Hydrogenispora ethanolica: one gene and its partner. The protein of the gene in region 1 interacts with the protein of each later gene in a pairwise test. Links are inferred from orthologs where the notes say so. Each region holds a gene or a part of one and is shown on either strand. Other genes may lie near its edges.

Region 1 (5,533 bases):
AACCGGTTTAGCAGTCCAGCGAAAACTGGTTGCGTTTGCCGGAATTGATCCCACGGTGAAACAGTCGGGAGACTTCAATGGCACCCGGAATCGGATGTCGAAACGGGGTTCGACATATTTACGGAGAGCGGTCTGGTTGGCGGCTACAACAGCGGTTCTCCATGACCCGGTGATGGCCGAATTCTTTCAGAAAAAACGTTCGGAAGGAAAAACCTACCGAACCGCTATTAGAGCCGTTTGTCGCAAATTACTTTACGTGATGTTTGCTTTGATGAAGTCTGGTGAACCCTATCGTATTCTTTCCACTTAATTCTTTCCCATTTTACTTGACTTTTCATAGCTGGTCTGTTATGTCCATTATACGGAGGTAATTTATTCAAGCGAAAAGCACAGTCATCCAAGGTCTCCCTCTCTGCTGAACCGCTTCTAGTGGAGCATCGAAGCAGAGAGGGGGAAGTTTCATGAGTTGCTGTGGGCAAAAGTTGAAGCTCAGGGAGTGAGTCGGGTTTTGGGCCAACGGAACCCCTTGAGCCACCTGGGAGCTAGTAGTCACTGGAGTGTCATTCCCCTTTGAAGGAAGCGGATCAAGGAAGCGGAAGAAGGGGAACCATGTTTTACCGTGGTTTTTCCGTTCCAAGTCCCAAAAAAATTAGGATGGAATGTTAGGGTATGGATTATTTCAGCATCCGTTGGAGAAAATAGCCACGAGGTGAATGGAATGGCGGATTCTCTGACGATTATGGGAATTTTGGTGGATCACCGGGGAAAGCATGCCCCGGAGGTTCAAGAGGTGATTACCCGGCATGGCTCGGATATTCTCTGCCGGATGGGCGTGCCCAGCCCTTCGAAGGAGCAGGGGCTGATCACCCTGGTCTTTGAAGGTGACCTGGCCAGCGTCCAGGATTTCCGGCGGGAATTGGAAGCCATCGCCGGCGTTGACGTCCAAAGCATGAGTTTTTCGAAGTAGGCGAAGCCAACCGGTTTTGGTCCGAGCTGCCCTGTTGGCTTGAAAAAGAAGGTGTGACATGAAAAAGATAATTCTTTGGCTGAAAGCGATGCGGGCTTCGTTCTTTCCGACCTCTTTCATCTCCGTGCTGGTGGGAGCGGCGGTCAGCAGCGGCGAGCATCCGGTGAGTCCGGCGGCGTTTTGTTTGGCTTTGCTGGTGGTGGTCAGCAATCAGGCGGGCGCCAACCTGATCAATGACTATTTTGACGCCGCGGGGAGCGATCCGCTCAATCAGAATTCGAGCCCCTTTAACGGGGGCAGCCGGTTGATCCAGCGGAAAATACTGGCGCGGCAGACTTATTTCAAGGCCGCGGTGCTCGCCTTCGGGATCGCGCTGCTCACCTCGGCCCTGGCGGCCGTGGCCTATCGCAATCTGCTCATCTTCGGCCTGGGATTGGCCGGGGCCGCCATCGGCTGGACCTATAGCGCCGTGCCGTTCCGCGGCATGAGCCGGGGCTGGGGGGAGCTGACGTTGGGAATCGGCTACGGACCGCTGGCGGTCCTGGGGAGCTACCTGCTGCAGACCAACCAGTTCGCCTGGAAACCGGTGCTGGCCGGGGTGCCGGTCGGCTTTTTGATCATGGGGGTGCTGATCCTCAACGAACTGCCGGACGTGGCGGCCGACCGGGCGGCCGGCAAGCGGAACCTGGTGGTCCGGGCCGGCGGCAGCCGCGCCGGACTCTGGGTCTATTTGACCGTGATTACCCTGGTTTATCTGGCGATTTCCATCGGAGTCTTTGCCGGGGTGTTTCCGCCGGGCATTCTGATCTCGTATTTCTCCATTCCCCTGGCGGTGTGGATCGTCTTGAAGACCTGGAGCTGCCGGAGCCGGATCCCGGAGCTGATCCCGGCCATGGCCGGCAATGTGGGCCTGACCATTCTGATCGGCCTCTTGCTCAGCCTGGGCTTTTGGGGGCATTAGCCCGGGCCGGATGAGGAGGGAGTGACGCTGGAAGCTGTGGCGAAGGACGCGACAGCTTTTTCGCTGTGGCCGGCGGGCGGGGACGGTTAATTTTTCGAAAAGCAAAGGAGTTTAGGGCGGGATTAGCGAAATAGAAGGGTACGAAACGCGGAGGACGAGTCATGGAATATCAAACCCTCTACCGGCGCTGGCGGCCCGGAACCTTTGAAGACGTCGTCGGCCAGCAGCACGTGGTAACCACGCTGTATCACGCCATTGAGAAGGGGCGGGTAGCCCACGCCTATCTCTTCACCGGGCCGCGCGGCACCGGCAAGACCAGTATCGCCAAGATCTTCGCCAAGGCTTTAAACTGCCTGGAGCCCCAGGGCGCCGAGGCTTGCGACCATTGCGCCAATTGCAGCCGGATCAGCGAGGGCACGTTTCTGGATGTGATCGAAATTGACGCCGCCTCCAACCGGGGCATCGACGAAATCCGCGATCTGCGGGAGAAGGTCCGTTTCGCGCCGGCCGAAGGCAAATATAAGATATATATTATCGACGAAGTTCATATGTTGACTACCGAAGCCTTCAACGCGCTGTTGAAGACGCTTGAGGAACCGCCCCAGTTCGTGGTGTTCATCCTGGCGACCACCGAGATTCATAAGATTCCGGTCACGATTCTCTCCCGCTGCCAGCGGTTCGATTTCAAACGGTTCACGGTCGCCGAGATCAAGGGGCGGTTGAGCCGGATCCTCACCGCCGAGGGCGTCACCGAATGGTCGGACCGGGGCCTGGAGCTCATCGCCGAGCATGCCGAAGGCGGGATGCGCGACGCGCTGGGCCTGTTGGAACAGGTCTTGGCCCACGGCCAGGGCCGGCTGGCGGAGGAGACGGTCCGGGCCATTCTGGGATTGACCAGCGAAGAAGCAGTCGCGGCGCTCGCCGCCGCCATCAGCAGCCACAATACCGGCGGCGCCCTGGCGGTGTTGAGCCGGGTCAATCAGGAAGGCAAGGATATCTATCAGTTCGGCCGCAGTTTGGTGGGGCATTTTCGCGATTTGCTGCTGGCCGAGGTCAGCGGGGCCGGGGACGGCTCGGGTTCTGCCGCGGATTTGCTGCGGGCCATCGAAGTGCTGGCCGACGCCACCTATGAGGTGAAACGGAGTCAGCAGAGCTCCTTGCCGTTGGAGTTGGCCCTGATCAAGCTGACCGCCCCCGGGCTGGACTATGCCGGCCTCGAACAGCGCTTGGCCCGCTTGGAACGGCTATTGGACGGCCAGGCCGTCCCGTTGGCCGCTGCGCCTCAACCGCCCGCCCTCGCTCCGGCCATATCCGGCCCGAAAGAAGCGTCCGTTTCATCGCAACCGGAGCTCCACCGGCCGCAGTCGCCGGTTCCGGCCCCGGAGTCGACTCCGCCGCAAACGGCGCCGCCGGCGACGGCCGGCAGCGGCGCCAAGTTCGACTGGAACGAGTTTTTGGAGGCGGTCAAAAAGAAAAAAAGGACTTTGGCGGCTTTAATTCAAGAAGGAAAACCGCTACAATGGGATGAGGAACAATTAATCGTCGGTTTGCCGCCCAATTTAAAATTTCACCTGGAGAATCTGAGTTTGGCTCAGAACCGGGAATTACTGGAGAGTATCTTGCACGAGGTGACCGGGAAGCAGGTGCGGATCAGCTGCGTGCCGGCCACTGAAGGAACGCCGGAAGCGAAGGCCGGCCGGTCCGCCCCCGCCGCCCCGGCCGCACCGTCAGTCCCTGAACCGCTCGCCAAGGCGATGGCGATCTTCGGCGGAGAAGTCAAACCGATTACCAGTCCAAAGGAGGAGAAAGAATGATGCCGAATATGCAACAAGCGATGAAACAGATTCAAAAGATGCAGGCGGAGATGGCCCGCGTCCAGCAGGAGCTGGAATCCAAGACCGTGACCGCCACCGCCGGCGGCGGCGTGGTGACCGTGGAAGTCTCCGGCAAGCTGGAACTGAAAAAGATCGAGATCAATCCGGAAGTGGTGACGAGCGACGATCTGGAGATGCTGCAGGATCTGATCACCGCCGCGGTCAACGAAGGAATCAAGAAAGCCCAGGAGATGGCGGCCAACGATATGGCCAAGGTGACGGGCAACCTCAATATCCCCGGCCTGCCGGGACTCTTCTAACATGCTGTATCCCCAACCCATGACCCGGCTCATCCATGAACTGTCCAAACTTCCGGGAGTCGGGCCCCGTACCGCTCAACGACTGGCTTTTCATGTGTTGACCCTCTCCGACGAGGAGGTGGGGAAGCTGGCGGAAGCACTGTTGGAAGCCAAACACAAGATCGGGTTTTGCACGATCTGCGGCCAATTGACCGAGACTTCCCCCTGCGCCACCTGCCGGGATCCGGGACGGGATCAGACCCTGCTCTGCGTGGTGGAGGAACCCAAAGACGTCATCGCCATGGAGAAGACCCGCATCTTCAAAGGGCTGTATCATGTCTTGGGCGGAGCCATTTCGCCGCTGGAGGGGATCGGCCCCGAGGAACTGCGCCTCAAAGAGCTGCTGGACCGGTTGCGCACCGGCAGCTTTGAAGAGCTGATCATCGCCACCGACCCCAACATCGAAGGAGAGGCCACCGCGCTGTACCTGAGCAAGATCCTCCATCCGCTCGGCCTGCGGATCACCCGCCTGGCGCGGGGACTGCCGGTCGGCGGCGATCTGGAGTATATCGATGAGATCACGCTCAGCAAGGCGTTTGAAGGACGGACCGATCTTTAATGTATAAAATTTCCTCCCCCGACTCATACTGGCTATGAGCTGGAAAGGTGGAGGAGTATTCGATGCAAGCAACCCAAAAAGAAGGTTTTTGGCGGTCCGGTTTCCGGAGGCTGAACGAAGCTTTCCGTTGGGATAATCCCACGGTCGGATATTATCGGATGCCCGACCTGGAAGAGCAGCTGGAGGAGGCTAGGCGCGAATGGCGTTATGCCAAACTCTATTTCAACTGCGTCACTGAACCCGACCTGATCGATCATGCCGTGCTCAATCTGGGAGCGGCCGAAAAGAAGTACATTTACTTATTGAAACAAGCCAAAGCGACCGGCCTCAATGTCAAGCCGGCCATGGCCAACCGGTAGGCGTACGGTCCCGCCAAAATTCCGCCCGCCGGAAGCCGCGCCGGAGTCGTAAAACAAGCATCCCTCCAATACAATGATCTATGAAGGAGGGGTCGCAATGTCCGCCGGAATGGTCGTCACCTATCTGAGTGTCCTGATCCTGTTGTACGTGCTCGGAAAGAGTTGCTGGAAGCCGCTGTTCTTCGTATTCAGCGTTTTATTTCAGGGAGCCTTGGGAGCCTTCGGAATCTATCTGGCCAACTTCCTCTTGACCCATTGGCAACTGGAAGTGCCCTTAAATCCTTATAATTCCTTGCTGGTGGGTTTTTTGGGCGTTCCGGGCCTGGGGATGGTTTTGGCCTTGAAGTATTGGTTCCGCATCTAAAAGCGTTGTGATAAACCCTGTCCGAAGGCCAGGGTGAACACAAAAGCGCAGAGAAGCAAGGGATAAAGTCGATTTTTAGTCCACTGAAAGGATGACTTGCGAATCTAAGGACTTTATCACATGGCTTCTAAAAGCGTTGTGATTAACTCC
Region 2 (5,102 bases), on another replicon or contig:
AATCACGATTCTCGGTGATAAGGGATATATCAGTAGCGATTTAGGTTCTGAATTGAAAGCCGAAAAAGCGATCAATCTTTTGCCGCTGCCAAAGAACCATAGTAAAATACAATGGCCCAAAGCTATCCGTCAACTGATTTTCAAGCTTCGGCGAAGAATTGAGACTTCTGGTTCTCAACTTACCAATCAACTGAACATTGAAAGAGTTTTAGCCAAATCGTATTGGGGTTTTATTTCCCGTATTCAAACCAAAATCTTAGCTCATTGTCTTTGCTATTTCATCAATATGCTTATCGGACATAGTATGCACTCAAAGATCAAACATCTTGTCTTTGGTTAACTTTATCTAGCACAACAGGTTAAGTTAGCCAGGACGGGCCACAAGTAAAAAGATCCGGGTCCGGCAGGGAACGCGGCCCCGAATCGCGAAACAATCTTCATCTTTTAAAAATTGGGTGAACCATGGCTGATTTTATCCATCTGCATGTTCATACGCAATATTCGTTGCTGGACGGCGCCGCCGAGATTGGCCAGTTATTGGCCAGGGTGCAGGCGTTGGGAATGACATCGGTTGCCATCACCGATCATGGAGTGATGTACGGTTGCCTCAAATTCTATCAACAAGCCCGTAAAATAGGGCTCAAGCCTATTTTAGGCTGTGAAGTGTATGTCGCTCCGCGCAGCCTTCATGACAAAGCACCCAAAATTGATGACAATCCGTTTCATTTGGTGCTGTTGGCTGAGACGGACCAGGGCTATCGAAACCTTTTAAAATTGGTCTCCGTGGCGAATGTTAACGGATTTTATTACAAGCCCCGGATCGACCTTGACCTGCTCCGGCGCCACGCCGAAGGGCTTATCGGGCTGTCGGCATGCCTGTCGGGGGCGGTGGCGCGTCAGATTCTTAAAAACCAATTGGACGAGGCGAAACAGACTGTCCAATTATACCAGGAGATTTTCGGTAAAGAACATTTTTTTTTAGAACTCCAATACCAGCAGTTGGCGGAGCAGCGAAATGTCAATCGGACGCTGGCTCGTTTGGGAGCGGAATGCGGGGCGCCGCTCGTCGCCACCAATGACGTCCATTATCTCACCCGCGAGGACGCTGCTGTTCATGATGTGCTGTTGTGCATCCAGACGGGGAAAACGGTTGATGACCCCAACCGGATGAAGTTTTCCACCAGCGAATTTTATCTGAAGAGTCCATCAGAAATGGCCGATCTATTTCTTGACTACCCCGAAGCGCTCGCCAACACCGTGCGGATTGCCGAACGGTGCAATGTGCAACTGGATTTAGGCAAACTGCATATGCCGCAGTATCAAATTCCGGATCAATCGGACCCCGCCGATTATCTGGAACGGCTCTGCCGGGAAGGGATCACCACGAGGGGTATCGCCTGGGATGCGCTCCGGGAAGAACGGCTCGCTTATGAGCTTGGGGTGATCAACCAGATGGGATTCCCCGGCTATTTTTTGATTGTACGCGATTTTGTACAATTTGCGAAAAAGAATGGCATCATGGTCGGCCCGGGGCGGGGATCGGCCGCCGGCAGTTTGGTTGCCTACCTGTTGGGGATCACCAATTTGGACCCCATGGAATATAACTTGCTCTTCGAACGTTTTTTAAACCCCGAGCGAATCTCCATGCCCGATATCGATATTGATTTTTGTTTCGAACGCCGGGGCGAAGTCATCAATTATGTGCGAAAGCGTTTCGGCGAGGAGCGGGTGGCCCAGATCATTACTTTCGGGACGATGGCGGCTCGGGCCGCAGTGCGTGATGTCGGACGGGCGCTGGGATTACCCTATGGCGAAGTGGACAGGGTCGCGAAGCTCATCCCGCACGAATTGGGAATTTCCATTGCCGAGGCCCGGAATGCCTCTCCCGAATTGAAGGAATTGGAGGCAAACAATCCGAAAATTGCCCGGTTGTTAGCGATCGCGGAGCGAATTGAGGGTTTTCCCCGTCACGCCTCGACCCATGCCGCCGGAGTGGTGATTGCCGGCGAACCCCTTACCGACCATCTGCCGCTCACCCGTTCGAATGAAGGGGAGATTACCACCCAATTCCCGATGGAGGATATCGAAGCAATCGGCCTTCTGAAGATGGATTTTTTGGGGCTGCGGACCTTGACCGTCCTGCGGGACGCCATCGCCTGGCTCGCTTCCAACCGGGGTCAGATCATTGATCTCGACCGGATCCCGCTGAACGATCCAGCCACGTACCGGGCGCTGTCCGACGGACATACCTTGGGAATGTTTCAGCTGGAGAGCGCCGGCATCCGGCGGCTGCTGATGCGTTTAAAACCGGAGCGGATCGCCGATTTAACCGCGTTGATGGCATTATACCGGCCGGGCCCGCTCGGCAGCGGGATGGTCGATGATTTTATCAAGGTCCGTCATGGACAGCAACGCGCCAATTATTTGCATCCATCGCTGGAGCCGATCCTGGCAGAAACGGGAGGAGTCATTCTCTATCAGGAGCAGGTGATGCAGATCGCCAGCGCTTTAGGCGGATTCACCTTGGGCCAAGCGGATCTGATCCGCCGGGCAATGGGGAAGAAAAAGCCGGAAGTCCTGGCGGCCATGGGTGAGCAGTTTGTGGCTGGAGCGATGGCGCAAGGAATCTCTCACGAAGTCGCTGTGCAGATCTTTGATCTGATGGAGTATTTTTCCGGTTACGGGTTTAATAAATCTCATTCCGCCGCCTACGCCTTGGTGGTCTATCAAACCGCCTATTTTAAAACCAATTACCCGCAGGAATACATGGCGGCCCTGTTGACCAGCGTGATTGGGAACCCCGATAAAGTTGGGTTGTATATCGAGGAATGCCGCCGGATGAAGCTACCCATTCTAGGACCGGATGTGAACGTGAGTCACCATTCTTTCCATCCGGAAGGAGCCGGGATTCGTTTCGGATTGCTCGGCATCAAAAATATCGGCGGCGGTGCGATCGATAAGATTATCGCCGAACGACGGAACGGTCCCTTTCTGTCATTATATGATTTTTGCCAGCGCGTCAGCGGCCAGTTGGTCAACAAACGGGTCATTGAGAGTCTGATACTGGCCGGAGCCTTGGAAGGCACCGGAGCAAACCGCCGGCAGATGATGGCCGGCCTCGATCGAATTCTGGAAAACACCGTGAAGCAAACGAACAAAGCGCAACTTTCGCTAATGGACTCTTTCAATGAAGACGGTTTTCAATATGATCCGGGCCTCCCGGTACTGCCGGAATTTTCGCGGCGGGAGATTTTGCAATTCGAGAAGGAGTATTTAGGGGTCTATCTATCCGGCCATCCATTGGATGAGTGGCGGGAGAAGTTTCAACAAAATGGGATCGGCGCCATTGGTGAGCTCGAAGAGGAGCCCGATGGGAAGGAAGCATTACTGGGCGGGGTGGTCACCAGTTGGCGGGCCATTGCCACCAAGTCGGGCTCAACCATGGCTGGCATCCGGTTAGAGGATTGGACCGGTGTCGTGGAAGTGATCGTATTTCCTAAGTTATATCTAGAGGTTAAGGATGGCTACCAGCCGGATCGCGTCGCACTGGTGAAAGGACGCCTGGAAAAGCAGGACGAAGGGTACAAAATTCTTGCTTCTCAACTGCGCTGGTTATCATCCCAACAAGAGTAAACCGTAGACAACGAACGATTGAGGAGGTTTTTTATTATGGAACTACGAGAAGCAGCATTGCATCTACATCGTGTGAATCGGGGCAAAATAGCCGTTGCTCCCAAGGTTCCGATTCGGGATGCGGCGGATCTCAGCTTAGCCTATTCGCCGGGAGTGGCCGAACCTTGCAAGGAGATAGCGCGCGATCCCGATTTGGTTTACGATTATACGAATCGCGGCAATATGGTGGCAGTAGTCTCCGATGGCACCGCCGTCTTGGGGTTGGGCGACATCGGTCCGCTCGCCGGGTTGCCGGTGATGGAGGGCAAGGCGGTCCTTTTCAAGCAATTCGCGGACATTGATGCAGTCCCCATCTGTTTGGCGACGAAAGAAATCCGGCAATTAGTCGAGACGGTTCGCTTGCTTGAGCCGACGTTCGGCGGGATCAATCTGGAGGATATCTCCGGACCGCGCTGTTTCGAGGTGGAGGAACAGCTGAAAGCGGCGATGAACATCCCTGTTTTCCACGATGATCAGCATGGCACGGCGGTTGTATGCTGCGCCGGGTTGCTCAACGCCTTAAAAGTGGCGGGAAAAGAACCGTCCGAGGTTCGAGTTGTGGTGAATGGAGCTGGAGCGGCGGGGATTGCCATCACCAAAATGTTGTTGCAAATCGGAATCACTCCGACTCGCTTGCGCCTCTGCGATAAGGCCGGAATTCTCAGCCCCGACGACCCCGGCATCAACCACTATCAAGCCGAGTTGGCCCGCTTAACCAATCCCACGGGCCAAAAAGGAGATTTGAGCGCGGCCTTGACCGGAGCCGATGTCTTTATCGGAGTTTCGGCCCCCAATATCGTTACCCCAACAATGGTGCAGAGCATGAATGAGCGGGCCATCATTTTTGGAATGGCCAATCCGATTCCCGAGATTATGCCGGAGTTGGCCCATGCGGTCGGAGCCTTGATCGTCGGCACGGGCCGTTCCGATCTACCCAATCAGATTAACAATCTGATCGGGTTTCCCGGGATTTTCCGCGGCGCCTTGGATGTGCGAGCCAGCACGATTAACGAGCCGATGAAAGTGGCGGCGGTCCGGGCCATTGCCGCACTCGTTCCCGAGCGGGAGCTTGACCCGACCCATATTATTCCCAACCCCTTCGATCGTCGAGTGGTTCCTGCGGTTGCCTTCGCCGTGGCCGAGGCAGCCATGGCAACCGGCGTGGCGAGAACGCCTCAAACCCGCGAAGCCTTGGAAACCGCCTGGCGGCAGCGGGGAATTCTTTAGGCCTTCAGGCTGTTTCGGCCGTTCAGATCACGACATATATCGCTTCCAACCGGCATATCTTGGTAGAGGGTGAGAGCGGAATGACAATCTTTCCAAAAATGCTGGTTCTATTATTCATGAACGTATTGGCTTTATCGTATTTGGTGTACCGCTTGACGCGGATCGGAAATTCAGTCGCAAAAGCATTTCAGATCGCCTGGAAT

The links. The genes of interacting proteins can lie anywhere in the genome.
Region 2: the proteins of dnaX (region 1) and EDC14_RS24775 interact in binary tests that used the Escherichia coli proteins (3 or more experiments, as listed by UniProt). The link is inferred for Hydrogenispora ethanolica from one-to-one orthologs.

What each region holds. Positions count from the first base shown.
Region 1 is NZ_SLUN01000057.1:1,930-7,462, forward strand. What follows is about bases 1,454-4,415. They hold dnaX (DNA polymerase III subunit gamma/tau), read left to right. Parts: upstream 1,454-2,089; coding sequence 2,090-3,742; downstream 3,743-4,415. Other genes in these bases: EDC14_RS25240 (prenyltransferase), read left to right, coding at 1,454-1,928; EDC14_RS25250 (YbaB/EbfC family nucleoid-associated protein), read left to right, coding at 3,739-4,062; recR (recombination mediator RecR), read left to right, coding at 4,064-4,415. In the rest of the region: EDC14_RS25230 (IS110 family transposase), read left to right, coding at 1-48; EDC14_RS27635 (transposase), read left to right, coding at 56-310; EDC14_RS25235 (hypothetical protein), read left to right, coding at 719-967; more of EDC14_RS25240, read left to right, coding at 1,026-1,453; more of recR, read left to right, coding at 4,416-4,660; EDC14_RS25260 (DUF2508 family protein), read left to right, coding at 4,723-5,019; EDC14_RS25265 (pro-sigmaK processing inhibitor BofA family protein), read left to right, coding at 5,117-5,383. UniProt on the Escherichia coli protein: Part of the beta sliding clamp loading complex, which hydrolyzes ATP to load the beta clamp onto primed DNA to form the DNA replication pre-initiation complex.
Region 2 is NZ_SLUN01000053.1:2,121-7,222, forward strand. What follows is about bases 96-3,833. They hold EDC14_RS24775 (DNA polymerase III subunit alpha), read left to right. Parts: upstream 96-462; coding sequence 463-3,633; downstream 3,634-3,833. Other genes in these bases: EDC14_RS24770 (IS982 family transposase), read left to right, coding at 96-340; EDC14_RS24780 (NAD(P)-dependent malic enzyme), read left to right, coding at 3,670-3,833. Also shown: more of EDC14_RS24770, read left to right, coding at 1-95; more of EDC14_RS24780, read left to right, coding at 3,834-4,899; EDC14_RS24785 (cation:proton antiporter regulatory subunit), read left to right, coding at 4,980-5,102. UniProt on the Escherichia coli protein: DNA polymerase III is a complex, multichain enzyme responsible for most of the replicative synthesis in bacteria. This DNA polymerase also exhibits 3' to 5' exonuclease activity. The alpha chain is the DNA polymerase catalytic subunit.